Regions from separate parts of the Martelella sp. FLE1502 genome, predicted to be linked through region 1. Evidence: riboswitches for the same ligand, from Rfam matches in the RefSeq annotation. Region 1 holds a riboswitch; each other region holds the start of a gene.
The links. Region 1 has a riboswitch for thiamine pyrophosphate ahead of thiB (thiamine ABC transporter substrate binding subunit). Riboswitches for the same ligand answer to the same signal wherever they lie in the genome.
Positions count from the first base shown of each region.

Region 2: it holds a riboswitch for thiamine pyrophosphate, as region 1 does, so the genes downstream of both, thiC (phosphomethylpyrimidine synthase ThiC) here and thiB (thiamine ABC transporter substrate binding subunit) in region 1, are expected to answer to the same signal.
Region 3: it holds a riboswitch for thiamine pyrophosphate, as region 1 does, so the genes downstream of both, V6767_RS09660 (ABC transporter permease) here and thiB (thiamine ABC transporter substrate binding subunit) in region 1, are expected to answer to the same signal.

Region 1 covers NZ_JBAKFQ010000015.1:56,916-62,354, forward strand. The annotation lists gene V6767_RS14040 (glucan biosynthesis protein) at 1-1,066, opposite strand, end outside; gene V6767_RS14045 (FKBP-type peptidyl-prolyl cis-trans isomerase) at 1,440-1,877, opposite strand; TPP riboswitch at 2,106-2,204, shown strand; gene thiB (thiamine ABC transporter substrate binding subunit) at 2,241-3,251, shown strand; gene thiP (thiamine/thiamine pyrophosphate ABC transporter permease) at 3,912-5,439, shown strand, end outside.
Region 2 covers NZ_JBAKFQ010000008.1:115,333-120,771, reverse strand. The annotation lists gene V6767_RS09350 (efflux RND transporter permease subunit) at 1-2,004, shown strand, start outside; TPP riboswitch at 2,166-2,282, shown strand; gene thiC (phosphomethylpyrimidine synthase ThiC) at 2,383-4,191, shown strand; gene V6767_RS09340 (GNAT family N-acetyltransferase) at 4,301-4,609, opposite strand; gene V6767_RS09335 (autotransporter outer membrane beta-barrel domain-containing protein) at 5,003-5,439, shown strand, end outside.
Region 3 covers NZ_JBAKFQ010000009.1:9,189-14,627, forward strand. The annotation lists gene V6767_RS09655 (sugar porter family MFS transporter) at 82-1,410, opposite strand; TPP riboswitch at 1,624-1,725, shown strand; gene V6767_RS09660 (ABC transporter permease) at 1,792-2,547, shown strand; gene V6767_RS09665 (ABC transporter substrate-binding protein) at 2,578-3,519, shown strand; gene V6767_RS09670 (hypothetical protein) at 3,675-3,878, shown strand; gene V6767_RS09675 (hypothetical protein) at 3,885-4,490, opposite strand; gene ykgO (type B 50S ribosomal protein L36) at 4,547-4,672, opposite strand; gene V6767_RS09685 (5-(carboxyamino)imidazole ribonucleotide synthase) at 4,799-5,439, opposite strand, start outside.

The DNA of each region.
Region 1 (5,439 bases):
CGGCGTCCTGATAATCCTCGAACGCGCGATGGCGCTGGTAGAGGCCGAACGCCCGTGGATTGGTCTCGCCGAAGAACGAATTGGCGAGCGTCTTGGCATTCTGCAGATTGCGCCAAAGCTCCGTGCCGTCGGCGCGCACGATCTTGAGACCCTCGCTGTCGTGGACCCGCTCCCGATAATCATCAAAGGCATGATGGTTGGCGGGACCGAACAGGAACATGGAAGTCATAGGGGCAACGCCGAGACGCTCGATATCGTTCCGGAAAAACAGCCGCGCGGTGACATCCATGCGCGTGTTCTTGCCCGGCGTGATCACGAAACGGTAGGCGCCGGTGACGCTCGGCCCCTCAAGTGCGGCGAAAACGGTGATCTTGTCCTTCTCCGTGCCCGGCCGCATGATGTAGAAGGCGGAAAAGCGTGGAAACTCCTCGCCCTGGCTGGTCGCGGTGTTGATCGCAAGGCCGCGCGCTGAAAGGCCATAGAGATTGTTCTGGCCGAGCGCGCGGAAATAGGACGAACCCAGGAACGAGATCAGCTCGTCGGAAACTTCCGGGCGGTTCAGCGGATAGTTGATCCGGAAGCCCGCGACCCCCGGCAGCTTGACGCCATGAAACTGCTCGACGTCGAGCGGCGCGCGGTAGATGAAGTCATCGCCCGTAAACTCGAGTTTCTGCGCAACGCCGTCGGCGACCTCGTAGATATCAACCGGCGTCTTGAACAGCCAGCCGAGCGCGAAGGCCTGAAGCTGAAAATCGGACTGGTCGCGCCAGATCGCCTTGTTGGGATCGTAGCGGATAGCGCGGTAATCATCATATTGAAGGTCCCGGAACGGTTCGGGGACCTCCTGGGAGGGTTCCTCGTAAGCCTCCCCGGCCTTGGCCTTCATCTGTTCGGTAAGCGTGTCGAAATTGAACGCGTCAGGAGGCGGCGCTGACGCCTCGACCGTTGCATTGGCTTCCGGCATCTTTCCCGGCTCGACCGCCTGCTGCGCGAAGGCCTTGCCGCCCACCCCCGAAAGAGCGAGCACGCCGACCGCGGTCTGGGCCAGAAAGGTTCGTCTCTTCATGCGTAAATCCCGTTGGCTTTAAATGGATAGATAAAATGAAATGGTGCAGAGCAGCATACTCATTCCCTTCGCCCGCCGGAAGCGCGCAGGCGCGGTTGCGCGAACGCCCGTCGCCAGACGGGCGCGGACGAGTCACAAACGAGGCAGGCCCGTTTCGGTTCCATCGCTGAAGAAGAATATTTTCGATCGATAAAATAGACGTTCCGGGAATCCGGCATGGGGATGGCTCATCAAAAAGGGCTGACACACACATTTGCGTACCAGCCCATTATTAGCAAAGCCATTCAGCCAAAGAATGGCAAAATCATGGCAATGTGCCACCTTCGCGCCGCAATATTTTCACATAGTTCGAAAACGGCGCGACAGGCCCTGATCAGGCGGCCTTCACGATCTCGACCAGTTCGACGGCAAAATTCAAATCCTGGCCCGCGAGCGGATGATTGGCGTCGACGGTGACTTCCTGTTCCTCGACCTTGGTCACGATCAGCGGTACGGTCTGGCCATCGGGCGTGCGCGCCTGAAGCTGCATGCCGGGGGCAACTTCCACTTCCTGCGGCATGGCGGAGCGCGGCACGACCTGCACCTTCTGCGGGTCATGGGGGCCATAGGCTTCGCTGGAATCGACCTTCACGTCGCGGCTGTCGCCAACATTCATGCCGGCGATCTCGCGATCGAGGCCGGGAATGATCTGGCCCGCGCCCACGGTGAATTCCAGCGGCTGGCGGCCTTCGGAACTGTCGAAGGTCGAACCGTCATTGAGGGTTCCGGTGTAGTGAATACGAACGGTATCGCCCGCTTTTGCTTCTGTCATCTCGTGTGCTCCTTCCTTGAAACACTGCACGCTGGCCGAGATCGGCCGCGCCGTTTTCGGTTTTCCAGAGTGCTTTCGCCCCTGAAGGATGAGCCGACACGCTTTACTTCGCATGACGACCGACTTTTCGTCCGGCACGCCGGACAAGCCTTTTACCTAATGCTTGTGAGCCGATTTTTCAAATCGTGCGCCACTTGAAATGCCGGGTGCGCCGCGATAGGTGTTTGGTCAGCTCTAACGGGGTGCGATTTTCGCTGAGAGGCTTTGAGCCAACCCGAAGAACCTGATCCGGCTAGCACCGGCGGAGGGATTAGACGCGCAGGACGCCGTTTTCCCCTCAGTTACCGAACACAAGGAGGCGTCATGACCTATCGCACGACCATCGCCATTCTCGCGCTTGCGGCCCTTCCGGCGCTGCCGGCGGGCGCCGAGGAGAACAAGGTTCTCACCGTCTATACCTATGAAAGCTTCGATGCCGAATGGGGCCCGGGGCCGGTGGTGAAGGACGCCTTCGAGAAGACCTGTGATTGCACGCTGAAATTCGTCAGCGTCGAGGACGGCGTTGCGCTCCTCAACCGGCTGAAGCTCGAGGGCCAGTCGAGCCCCGCCGATATCGTTCTCGGTCTCGACAACAACCTCATCCACGAGGCGAAGGAAACCGGCTTTTTCGCGCAATCCGGCGTCTCGACTGAGGCCGCTGATATCCCCGGCGGCTTTTCCGACGATATCTTCGTGCCCTTCGATTACGGCTGGTTCGACATTGTTTATGACACCCAAAGCATCGACAACCCGCCGACAACGCTCGACGAATTGGTGAACGGCCCCGCCGACCAGAAACTGGTGATCGAGGACCCGCGCACCTCGACGCCGGGCCTCGGAATGCTGTTGTGGATGAAATCGGTCTATGGCGATGACGCTGCCGCCCAATGGGAAAAACTCTCCGACCGGATCCTGACGGTCGCGCCGGGCTGGTCGGAGGCTTACGGCCTGTTCACCAGCGGCGAGGCGCCGATGGTGCTGTCCTACACCACGTCTCCGGCCTATCACGAGATCGAGGAGGGGAGCGACCGCTACAAGGCGATCGATTTCAAGGACGGGCTCTACATCCAGATCGAGGTCGCCGGCATGACGACGATGGCCGATGATCCGGACCTTGCAAGGTCCTTCCTCGAATTCATCCTCACCCCCGGCTTCCAGGACGCGATCCCGACCCATAACTGGATGATGCCGGCAGCCGCGACCAGCGACCCGCTGCCCGCCGCTTTCGAAAACGCAGTGAAGCCGCAAAAGACCCTGCAATTTCCCCCCGACATCGTCGCCGAAAACCGCCAGAAATGGATCGACGAATGGCTGAACGCCATGAGTGCGCGGTGAGAGCGACAGGTCCGGCGGTGAGGCGAGGGCGCGAGGCTGCCTCTCGCTTGGTGCCGCGCCACAGCAAACGACCGCGCCGCATAGCCCCCCAATCTTCTCGCCCCGGAGGGGAGAGATGTCGCGAAAGCGACAGTGAGAGGGGAGCCTATCACCGCGAACGCCCTCACGAGACGAGATGCCGCGCCACCCTCACTGCCCCTTTCGGGGCATCTCTCCCGCCAGCGGGAGAGAGTATTGGGAGCAAGGTGCCGCGCCCCGATGCAACAGACCCGCTCCTTTATAGGCGAGGCCGTGGGCTGGCTGTGCGGCGGGTGCGTGACATTGCCTCACCTCCCGCATACTGCGGCGAACCGCTCCGCATAGCCCCCCAATCTTCTCGCCCCGGAGGGGAGAGATGTCGCGACAGCGACAGTGAGGGGGGAGTCTATCCCCGCGAACGCTCTCACGTTTTGAGATGCCGCGCCACCCTCACGGCCCCTTTCGGGGCATCTCTCCCGCCAGCGGGAGAGAGTATTGGGAGCAAGACGCGGGCCACATATGCACTAGACCCGCTCCCTGAGGCGCGAAGTGGCCGGCGGGTCCAGCAAAAGGCTGCAAATTCATCCTCCAGCCGCTGCCGGGCAAACCTGCCCGCCTGCGCCTGAACGCGAGGACTGCGCCATGCTGATGTCCTCCTCGGAACGCCGCCGCAGCTATGGCTATGGCATCATCGCCCTTGCCGGCGTGATCGGCTTTATCGCGATCGCCATTATCGCACTTTCCGGGTTCGGGCGGCTGCAGGCTTCGGTGGCGGTGTTCGAGGAACCCTATGTCTGGCGCATCCTGCGCTTCACGCTCTGGCAGGCCACGCTGTCGACGCTGATTTCGGTGACCTTGGCCATCCCGGTGGCGCTGGCGCTGGCGCGAAGACCGCATTTTCCGGGTCGGCTGTGGATCGTGCGGCTAATGGCGGTGCCGCTCGGCCTGCCGGTGCTGATCGGCGCGCTGGGCTTGATCGGTATCTGGGGCCGGCAGGGGATATTCAACGATCTGCTGACGCTGGTGGGCCTCGGCCGCCCGCTCCAGATCTACGGCCTGCAGGGCATTCTGCTGGCCCATGTCTATTTCAACCTGCCGCTTGCCGCCCGCCTGTTTCTGGCGGGGCTGGAGCGGGTGCCGCAGGAATATTTCAAATCGGCGGCGATGCTCGCCATGCCCGGCCGCGCGGTGTTCCGCTTCGTCGAATGGCCGGTGATTGCGCCGCTGATCGCCGGCGTCGCCGGGCTGATCTTCATGCTGTGCGCCACCTCGTTCACGCTGGTGCTGATCCTGGGCGGCGGGCCGGCGGCGACCACGATCGAGGTCGCGATCTATCAGGCGCTGCGCTTCGATTTCAATCCCGCCCGCGCCGTCGCCCTTGCCGGCATGCAGATCGCGCTGACCGGCCTGGTGCTGATCGCGCTCGCCTTCCTGCCCAAGGCCGACGATCCCGGCACCAGCGCCGACACCGCCATCGCCCGCCCGGATGGCGCGGGCCGGCTGAAGGCGCTGGCCGACGCCGGCATCATCGCGCTGTTCACGGTTGCCCTCGCGCTCCCGCTCGCCATGATCGTCATCAAGGGCGTGGAGGCGGACCTCATCAAGCTGCTCGGCGAAAGGATTTTTCTGCGGGCGACGGCGACAAGCCTTTCGATTGCGCTTGGCGCCGCACTGCTCTCGCTTTTCGTGGCGCTCGCCTTCATTGCCGCGACCGGGGCGGTGGCTGCGGCAAAACGTCCGAGCACCGTCGAGAAGGGTTTCAGCGCGACGATGGCGGCGATGGGATCGCTGGTGCTGCTGGTGCCGCCGATCGTGCTGGGCACCGGATGGTTTCTGCTGCTGCGCCCCTTCGGGCTGACCGATGCGGCCGCGCCGCTCGTGGTCGCCGGCATCAACGCGCTGATGGCGTTGCCCTTCGTGCTGCGGGTTCTGCAGCCGGCGATCGCGGTTCACCGCGCGCGCACCGCGCGGCTTGCGGCTAGTCTTGGACTTTCCGGTTTCGCCCGGCTGAGGATCGTCGACTGGCCGGGGCTGAAACGGCCGCTTCTGACGGCGCTCTCCTTCGCCATGGCGCTGTCGCTCGGCGATCTTGGTGCCGTGGCGCTGTTCGGCGGCGATGATCTCACCACGTTGCCCTGGCTGCTCTACAGCCGGCTCGGCAGCTACCGCA
Region 2 (5,439 bases), on a different contig from region 1:
CAGCTTTCACTGTTTGCCTTCATCCTCTCGCTTGGCATCGTGGTCGATGACGCCATCGTGGTCGGCGAAGCCATCTATACCGAGCGGCAGTCCGGCAAATCCGGCCCGGAGGCGGCCATCGACGGAACGCTCCGAATGGCGCGGCCGGTTTTCTTTTCGGTGGCGACAACCGTCCTCGCCTTCGTGCCGCTTCTGTTCATTCCGGGCCTTTCCGGCTCCTTCCTCGCGCCGGTGGCCGCCGTGGTCATCATGGTTCTCGGTCTGTCGCTGGTCGAGAGCTTCTTCGTGCTTCCCACGCATCTCTCCCATCTGCGCTCCGGCGAGCCGCGCCGGTTTTCGCCAAGACGTCTGGCCGATCCGCTGCGCCGGCAGGTCGGCGGGCGGATCGACAGCTTTGCCGATACCCGTTTTCGCCGGGTCGCCGAAACGGTCGACCGTCATCCAGGCCCGACGCTGGTGCTCTGCCTCGGCCTGCTGCTTGCCTCGCTGGCGCCGCTGACGCTCGGTTTCGTCCGTTTCGTGTTCTTTCCCGACATCGAAGGAAATTTCGTCTCCGCCGAACTGCAGATGAGCGATGGCACATCCGTGGCGGCCACGCGCGCGCAAGCCGAACAGCTGGCAGCGGCGATGGACCGGGCGGCCGGCCAACTGGCCGAGCAGACCGGAGAGGATGCGAGCGATATTCGCCAGGCAAGCGCCATCCTGATCGGCGTACCCTCTGTTTCCGGCGGTCCGCCGGGCGGGACGGAAAGTACAGCCGCCAGCACGGCGCGCGTCGAGGTCAAGATCGCCGATGCCGAGACCCGCGACTTTTCCGCAGGCGAACTGGTCGATCTCTGGCGCGCCGAGGCGGGCGAGATCGCCGGCGCGCGCTCGCTGAGTTTTTCCACCAGTGAGGTCGGCATCGGCGCCGATATCGTCCTCAATATTGCCGCCGGAACGCCGGAGGCGCGCGCAGCCGCGGTCGACCGGATCAGGAGCGCGCTCGTTGAAAAAGCCGGCGTCACCGCCGTCAGGGACAGCCGGGGCTCATCCTCCGAAGAAGTCGTCGCCACGCTTTTCGATCAGGGCCAGGCGCTTGGCGTTGAACTGAGCTCGGTGGCGCGCGGGCTTCGCAACGCGCTGTTCGGCGCGGTGGCCACGGAGTTCCAACGCAACCGCGAAGAGGTGGAGGTGCGCGTGCGCCTGCCGGCATCGGACCGCGCAACCATCGCCGATCTTCAGGACCTGCGGCTGCCGGCCGAGGGCGGGCTGGTTCCGATCGGCACGGTGGCCGACCTCGCCTTCCAGCCGGCGCCATCGACGATCACAAGGATCGACGGCAGTCGCGTGACCACGGTCACCGCCGATGTCACGGGCGGCTCGACCACCGGCAGTGAAGTGACGGATCAATTGATGACGGAAACCGTGCCACAACTGCGCCGGGATTATCCGGGTCTCGAAATCACGCTGGGCGGCGAGCAGGAGGAGCAGAGCCGCTTCGCGCCGGCGCTGCTGCGCAATGCTGTCCTCGCGCTTTTGGGAATTTACGCCCTTCTGACGCTGGCTTTTGGTTCCTATACGCGCCCGCTGATCCTGCTGACGGTTCTGCCCTTCGGTCTCGTCGGCACCATACTCGGGCACTGGGCGCTGGGGCTTGAACTGACGCTCCTGTCGATGTTCGGCCTCATCGGACTGATGGGCATTCTTCTGAACAACGCCCTGCTTCTGGTCATTCGCACTTTCGAGTGCGCCGAAAGCGGCAGTTCCAGGCCGGTGGTTGATGCCATGGTGGAGCGCCTGAGGCCGATCATCCTGACGACGGTGACGACGTTCCTTGGCGTCACGCCGCTCATTCTGGAAACCAGCCTGCAGGCCCAGTTCCTGATTCCGACAGCGGTCGCGCTCGGCTTCGGCATCCTTGTCGGCTCGTTCTTCACCCTCGCCGTCGTCCCGGCCGTCAGCGTGCTCTATCTGAGGCTTTCCGATCATGGAAAGGGGAAGGGCGCAATCGACGCTTCCTGACTGAGCGCCGCCATGCGCCCGCAAGAAGGTGGCCAAAAAGGTATCGATCGTAGGGCCCAATGTGGCATCTGGGCGATAAAACCTGCCGGCCTGGCGCGCGTGGATTTATGTCGTTGTTCGCGGAAGGCGTTGACAAGCTCACACATCCGGCGCAACTTTGGCGCGCTCACCCGGGGGGTCCCGACAAGGGGCTGAGATACTGCTGGCTTTCGCAGCGCAGTGACCCGATGAACCTGATCCAGTTCACACTGGCGTAGGGATGGTGCATCGGCTGCGCGGGATAAAGCCCGCTGTTCCTTTCAGGCGCAGTATGCGCGGCCTCCTCCATTCAACGTCGAACTGGGTCTCCAACGCCAAGAGCTATGGAGGCTCCGACCGATGCAAGACTTATCTCCGACCGTTACCAAAGGCCCGCTGCCGGCATCTCGTCGCGTCTGGCACAAGGGCGTGCTGCACGCCGGTATCCGCGTGCCGATGCGCGAGATCGATGTTCACCCGAGCGCCGGCGAACCGCCCGTCACCGTCTATGACAGTTCCGGCCCCTATACCGATCCGGATGCCGCCTTTACCATCGAGGGCGGTCTGCCGCGCCTGCGCGAAGACTGGATTACCGCGCGCGGCGACACGCAGGCCTATGACGGCCGCCATGTGAAGCCCGAGGATAACGGCTTTGCCGAGGGCAAGCGGCTGGTGCCGGAGTTTCCCGTGCGCCATCAGCCGCGCCGCGCCACGGAAGGCAAGGCCGTAACCCAGATGGCCTATGCCCGCGCCGGGATCGTGACGCCCGAAATGGAGTTCGTCGCGATCCGGGAAAATCTCGGCCGCCGGGCCGCGAAAGAGGCTTTGGCGCGTGACGGCGAGAGTTTCGGCGCCGAAATCCCCGATTTCATCACGCCCGAATTCGTCCGCGATGAAATTGCGAAGGGCAGGGCGATCATCCCCGCCAACATCAACCATCCCGAGGCCGAGCCGATGGTGATCGGGCGGAATTTTCTGGTGAAGATCAACGCCAATATCGGCAATTCCGCCGTGACCTCCTCCATGGCCGAGGAAGTGGAAAAGATGGTCTGGGCCACGCGCTGGGGCGCCGATACGGTGATGGACCTGTCCACCGGCCGCAACATTCACAATATCCGCGACTGGATCATCCGCAATTCGCCGGTGCCGATCGGCACGGTGCCGCTCTATCAGGCGCTGGAAAAGGTCGGCGGTATTGCTGAAGACTTAAGCTGGGAAGTCTTCCGCGACACGCTGATCGAGCAGGCCGAACAGGGGGTAGATTACTTCACCATCCATGCCGGCGTCAGGCTGCATATGATCCCGATGACGGTGGGCCGGGTGACCGGCATCGTTTCGCGCGGCGGCTCGATCATGGCCAAATGGTGCCTGCACCACCACCGCGAGAGCTTTCTCTACGAGCATTTCGACGAGATCTGCGATATTGCCCGCGCTTATGACGTGTCGTTCTCGCTCGGCGATGGGTTGCGGCCCGGCTCTATTGCCGATGCCAATGACGAGGCGCAGTTTGCCGAACTGGAAACGCTGGGCGAACTGACGCAGATTGCCTGGGCGAAGGATTGCCAGGTGATGATCGAGGGGCCCGGCCATGTGCCGATGCACAAGATCAAGGCGAACATGGACAAGCAGCTTGAGACCTGCGGCGAGGCGCCGTTCTACACGCTCGGGCCGCTGACCACCGATATCGCGCCGGGTTACGACCACATCACCTCCGGTATCGGCGCGGCGATGATCGGCTGGTTCGGCACGGCGATGCTCTGCTATGTGACGCCGAAGGAACATCTCGGCTTGCCCGACCGCGACGATGTGAAGACCGGGGTGATCACCTACAAGATCGCCGCCCATGCCGCCGATCTCGCCAAGGGGCATCCGGCGGCGCGCATCCGCGACGACGCGCTGTCGCGTGCGCGCTTCGAGTTCCGCTGGGAGGACCAGTTCAACCTCTCGCTCGATCCGGAAACCGCGCGGTCCATGCATGACGAGACCTTGCCGAAGGAGGCGCACAAGGTCGCGCATTTCTGTTCGATGTGCGGGCCGAAATTCTGCTCGATGCGTATCTCCCATGACATCCGCGCCGAGGCCCAGAAGGAGGGCATGGCGAAGATGGCGGAGAAATTCCGCGAGGGCGGGGCGCTTTATGTTCCGCTCGAAAGCGAGGAGGAGGCGTGAGCGGGGCAGACGAGACTGTCGAAACCTATCGTCAGACGGTGCCTTGCGGGCTCCGCTCACGCTTGCGTTCCGCCGGCGCCGTCACGGTCTCCTTTTCGCTGCGGGCGCCCTACCGGCGTGAGCCGCCATCGCCGAAACGCTGCATGTACCATTCGGGATGGTTCAGCGCATGGAAGCCGACTTTGGCGTAAACGCCATGCGCGTCCCGGGTCGCGAGCATCCAGCTTTTAACGGTCTGGAGTCGCGGCTGGGCGATCGCGCTCTCGGCTAGCCAAAGGCCGAGGCCGCGCCCGCGGTGAGCCGCGTCGACGAAGACGTCCCTGATATAGGCGAACACGGCATAATCGGTGACGATGCGGGCAAAGCCGACCTGAGCGCCGGCGGCGTCATAGAGCCCCAGCACCTCGGAGTGCTTCAACGCCTCGGCAACCAGCGCCGGGTCCGTGCCCTTGGACCAGTAGGCCTCTTTGGTCAGAAAATCGATGACGTAGTCGCGATCGATCTTCGCCGGGTCCGACGAAATCAGATAGTCGCTTCGCTTCGCCTGGAAATGGAAATTGTCACCGCCCGATATACCCCATCCGCCCGTCCTTCGTTTTCGCGTTTTCCGCCCTCAGGTCGCCGGAATCTCCGTAAACGACCCCTTTCGACAGCTTCGGAATATCGCGCCGGTTTTGGCAATTGCCGCGCGATTTTTCTCCGGCCGCAATCCGGCGGGAGGCGTTGTCGCAAAACTGAAACAGCTCTCTGGTTAGGTGCGCGTTGCCTATCGCCAATGTGATTCCGCAGTCGCGGAAGCCGGAGTTTCTTGATGTCCCGTTTGCCCCATTCCCGCATGTCTTCCATCCGAAACAGACGCACGCTGTTCATGCTGAGCGCGAGCGTCTTCGTGCTGGGCGGCCTGTCTGTCATGGCGACGGCCGAGGCTGCGGATTTCACCGTTCCGCCCGCTTCCGGCTCGCAGACCGTTTCGGGCGACGACAGGGGCGTGATCGAGGCCGGCGCGACGCTTGAGGCGACGGACGATCAGGCGATCCTCTGGGAAGGGGCCGCGACCGGCGACGGCATTTCCATCGTCAATCACGGTACGATCGACGGCAAGAAGGAACGGGCCATCGACACCGAGGACGACGTCAGCGGCCGTTTCACGCTCACCAATACCGGCACGATCACGTCAAAGAAAGCCGATGCCTTCCGCGTCGACAGCGCGCTGGAGAACGGCGCGGTGACCGTCGACAATAGCGGCAC
Region 3 (5,439 bases), on a different contig from region 1:
GTGCGTCACCTCCGTTTCGCCTCGCCCTCAGCGAAGGCCAGGGCGAGGATCGCTTCCTTTGGAGGGGTGGCGCTGCCGCCCTCACGCGCCGACGGTGCGCGCCTCGATTTCCTCCAGCGTGATGCCCTTGGTCTCGGGTGCTGCGGCGATCGCGTAGACGATGCCGACGACGCAGAAAAAGGTGAATATCCCGAAGGTTCCGACGATGCCGATGCCCGCCAGCAGATCCGGAAACACCAGCGCCACCAGGAAGTTGAAGAACCAGTTGGCGACCGAGGCGAGCGCCATGCCGCGCGACCTGAGCCGCAGCGGAAACAGCTCCGCCATATAGAGCCAGGGCAACGGGCCGAGACTGACGGCGAAGAAGGCGATGAAGGCGAAAATGCCGATCATGGCAAGATAGGGGGTTGCCGCGACATCCATCATCGTCGCCACGGTCACCAGCGCCATCGACGCCGCGGTTCCGATGAAGCCGAGGATCAACAGCTTGCGACGGCCCATGCTTTCCACCAGATACATCGCGACGACGGTCAGCGCGACATTGACGACGCCGATGCCGACGGTGGCCAGAAGATCGGTCGTTGTGCCGGAAAAGCCGGCATTCTTGAAGATTTCCGGGGCGTAATAGATGATCGCGTTGATGCCGGAAAGCTGCTGCAGCACGAACACGATCATGGCGAAGCTCGTCACCGGCAGGATGCCGCGCTTCAGGAACGTGCTCCAAGCAGGCGTCGCCTCCTCGTCCTTTGCGCTTTCCTTGATCTCGGCGATGATCTCGTCAACCTCGGCGGGCGAGGATTCCGGCTGCAGCTTCGCGATGATATCGCGCGCCTTGTCGGCATTGGCGTTGAGCGTCAGCCAGCGCGGCGTTTCCGGCGACAGCAGGATGCCGATCAGCGCCACGATCGACGGGAACACGCCGACGCCGATCATCCAGCGCCAGTCGCCCGAACCGCCAAAGGCCGCATCCGACATGTAGGACACCATGATGCCGATAGTGATCATCAACTGGAAAGCCGAGACGATGGTGCCGCGAATGCGCGCCGGCGCGACTTCCGCCAGAAACATCGGCGCGGTCATCGCCGAGGCGCCGATGCCGACGCCGATCAACAGGCGGGCGAGCGTCAGCACATACTGGTTGAAGGCGAGCGCGGAAATCAGCGAGCCGACCAGGAATATCAGCGCGCCCAGTATCAGCATCGGCTTACGCCCGTAGCGATCGGTGGTGACCATGGCCAGCACGGTGCCCGCCACCGCGCCGAGCGGCACGGCCGAGGTGATGACGCCCTCCATGAAGGGCGAAACCGTGAAATCCTGCTTGATGAACGGCAGGGCGCCGGAAATCACGCCCTGGTCGAAACCGAAGAGCATGCCGAACAGCGCTGCCACAATGACGATGGCGATGAGCATGGGTTTTCCTCCGCTTGGGCGGCGGTTGCCGCCTTCCCCTCTTATGACCCCGTTTATGAACCGTCGCTGCAAACCGCAAACGGCCTTATACCAAAAGTTGAAAGTCAAAACGGCATCCGTTGTCAAATCCTTTCGGACCTTAGCGTTTATATTAGCGGCGTTCCCGACTTCGCCGGCGGGCCCTTGACCGGCGCGCCGGCGCGCGGCATAGAGGGGGCATCCGAGGGGTGTGTCCGTGACACTGAGATGGCCGAAGGCCGAACCCTTGAACCTGATCCGGGTTATGCCGGCGTAGGAACGGAGTTTGGTCTTGAGCGACACGCCCAGAAAATCAGCCTCTATTGACGCCTCCGCTGCCCGGTACTGCCGGGGAGAGCGGGATTGAAGCGTACCCTTTCGGCTGTTCTCACCTTCCTGACGATCACCTTTGCACTGCTTTTGCTTTGGCAGGCGATCATCGATCTCGGCGACCTGCCGCGCTATATCCTGCCGCCGCCGCTTGCCGTGCTGGCGAAGTTCCAGACCGCCCACGCCATGCTGCTTGAAGAGGCGCTGGTGACGCTCAGGGAAATCCTGGCGGGCTTTGCCATGGGCGCGGTCTTCGGCGCGGCGGCGGCGATTTTCATTGCCGCCTTTCCCCGCATCGGCCGTTTCATCTGGCCCGTTCTGGTGGTGCTGCAATCCTTTCCCGTCTTCGTGATCGCGCCGATGCTGGTTCTGTGGTTCGGCTTCGGCATCGCCTCCAAGGTGGTGATGACGACGATCATCGTGTTCTTCCCCGTCGCCTCCAGTTTTGCCGACGGGCTGAGACGCACCGATCCGGAGATCGTGGCCGCAGGCCTGCTCGATGGCGCGGATCATTTCGAGATGCTGCGCCATATCCGTCTGCCGCTGGCGATGCCGCATCTGTTTTCCGGCCTCAGGATCGCCGCGCCCCTCGCGCCGCTCGGCGCGGTGGTGGGCGAATGGGTGGGCTCAGCCGGCGGACTCGGCTTTCTCATGGTCCAGGCCAATGCCCGCATGCAGAGTGACACCGTGTTCGCCGCCATGCTGATCCTGGCACTCGAGGCCGTGCTGTTTCGAAAGGCGGTGGATCTCGCCGCTCCCTTCTTCACCCGCTGGTCGCACGAGGATTGAGCGACCGGCTCAGATAAACAGGAGAATGACATGCTAAAGAAACTCGCATTCGCCGCCGCTCTTGCCCTGGCCCCCGGGCTGGCGAGCGCCGCCGACAAACTCGACGTGATCCTCGAATGGTATGTGAACCCCGATCACGGACCGCTGGTGGTAGCCCAGGAGAACGGCTATTTCGCCGATGAGGGGCTCGATGTGGAACTGGTGCCGCCGTCCGACCCGTCGATGGTGCCGCGCATGGTGGCGACCGGAAAGGTCGATATCGGCATTCACTACCAGCCCAATCTCTATCTCGACCACGAGGCCGGCATCGATATCGTCCGTTTCGGCACGCTGGTCTCAACCCCGCTCAACACGCTGACGGTGCTGAAAGACGGACCGATCAAATCCGTCGCCGACCTGAAGGGCAAGAAGATCGGTTTTTCGGTGGCCGGCATCGAGGATGCGGTGGTGGCCACGATGCTGGAGAACGCGGGCCTCACCAAGGACGACATAACCCTCATCAACGTCAATTTCGCGCTGACCCAGTCGCTGCTGTCCGGACAGGTCGACGCGACCATCGGCTCATTCCGCAATATCGAACTGCCGCAGATGCGGATCGCCGGCCACGAGGGCAAGGCCTTCTTTCCGGAAGAGCATGGCGTGCCGGTCTATGACGAGCTGATCTACGTGACCCGCAGCGACATGCTTGACGATGACCGCCTGCCGCGCTTCCTCGAGGCTGTGGAAAAGGCGACAGTCTTCATCGTCAACCATCCTGAGGAAGCATGGGAGAGCTTTGCAAAGGCCTATCCCGATCTCGACGACGAGCTAAACCGTCAGGCCTTCGCCGAATCCGTCGTCCGCTTCGCCAAGCGCCCCGCCGCCTCCGATGCCGAACGGTACGAGCGTTTCGGCGCGTTCATGGCGGAAAACGGACTGATCTCTGAAGCGCCGCCGGTTGATACAATCTCGGTCTCACTGTCGCAGGAATAACAGACCGGCCTTAAATCGCCACAAAAGCACTTTATAAAGAATTGAAAGAGGCGGCGCGCATGCCGCCTCGCTGTTTCGGTCTTTTGTGACGACAATTGCGGCGATACCGCCATCCAAAGACCGATCTCTATTCCTTCACGACAGGAGATCGGATCATGAAACTTGCCGGCCTTGTGCTGGTGGTGGTCGGGCTTGCGGGCCTCACCATCCGCATCTTGCTTTATCAATATCCCGACGTCGCGGGCACCATCGAGGGCAGCCTGCTGAGCCCGCTCTCCCACCTCGTCCTGGCCGCCGGCGCCGCGCTGCTTGCACTGCATCTGCTCTACCGCGTGCTGCGCCACGTCATGCATTTCTGAAATCGGCTAAATCCGCTTGCCCGCCCGCTCGTTCAGCGTGCTTTCGACAAAGGCCGCGACATCGCGGTCGGCGGGATAGAATTCGAGATAGCGCCGCCAGACCGCGACCGCGGCCTCCTGTCGTCCGGTCCTGTCGAGGATCGTCGCCATCAGACCGAGCGCGCCGAAATCGCGCGGCTCCAAGGACAGCGATGTGCGGATATCGTCCATGGCGCGTTCGAGATCGCCATGGGTGTAATGGAGCACCGCGCGCTTGCGGTAGGGGGCTGCCTCGTCCGGCCTCAGCGCGATCGCCTCCGACAAGAAATCGAGCGCGGCGGCGGTGCGGCCGTTATTTTCCGAATCATCCGACCATTCGATCAGCAGGGAAACCGTGGCGCTCGGGGAGCGATCGAGATATTCGTCGATCTGACGGGCGAGATCCGCCGCCTGCCGGGCATCGCTTGTGCGTTTCAGCCGATCATAAAGCCTGTCCAGCGGATCGGCCTCGACAACCGAGTCGAGCATTTCGGAAATCTGTTCATCCGCGGCATTGCCCTGCGCAAGCGCCGGCAGCGGGCCGGCGACGGCCATGGCGGCGAGGATCAGAATGGCGGACACAGAAAAGCGCATGACGGGAATGGTATCCCGTCATGGCAAAAATTCAAACAGATAATGCGCTGAATATCTCAGCCCTGGCGGGCCTTGAAGCGCGGGTTCTGCTTGTTGATGATGTATACTCGGCCCTTGCGGCGCACCAGACGGTTTTCCCGGTGACGGGACTTGAGCGCCTTGAGCGAATTCTTGATCTTCATGTTTTCGATCCGCTGTTTGTGCCGCTCTCGACTGATCAGTAAAGGCGGTCAGTATTGATATTCAAAGGCGCGCCTTGAAAAGCGCGCCCGACAGTGGCCGCTACCTAGCGAATGATCGCCGCCAAGTCAACCGTCGCGACGCTTTTCCAGCACGGTGACATGGCCCATTTTCCGCCCTGCCCGGCTTTCCGCCTTGCCATAGAGATGCACGAGCGCGCCTTCGGTCGTCATCCACGCCCCGATCCGGTCCATATCATCGCCGATGATATTGTGCATCACGCAATCGCTGTGGCGAACGGGGTCGATCAACGGTAGGCCGCAAACGGCGCGGATATGCTGCTCGAACTGCGAGAGGACGCAGGCCGCCTCGGTCCAGTGGCCGGAATTGTGGACGCGCGGGGCGAATTCATTGGCGATCAGCCTGCCGTCGCGGGCGACAAACAGTTCCAACCCCAGCAGGCCCACATAATCGAGCCCAATCAGCAGCCGCTCCGTCGCCTTCACGGCGGCCGCCGCAATGTCCGGCGAAACGCTGGCCGGAACGGTGGAGGTCCTGAGAATGCCGTCGCGATGCACATTCTCGGCGGGATCGAAACAGACGAACGTGCCGTCCATGCCGCGCGCGGCGATCACCGAGATTTCGCGATCGAAATCGATCCACTCCTCGAAGATCGCAGGCGCGCCATTGAGCGCTGCAAATGCGGCCTCCGGATCATTGTCGCTGCCGTCAAACACCCACTGGCCCTTGCCGTCATAGCCGAAGCGGC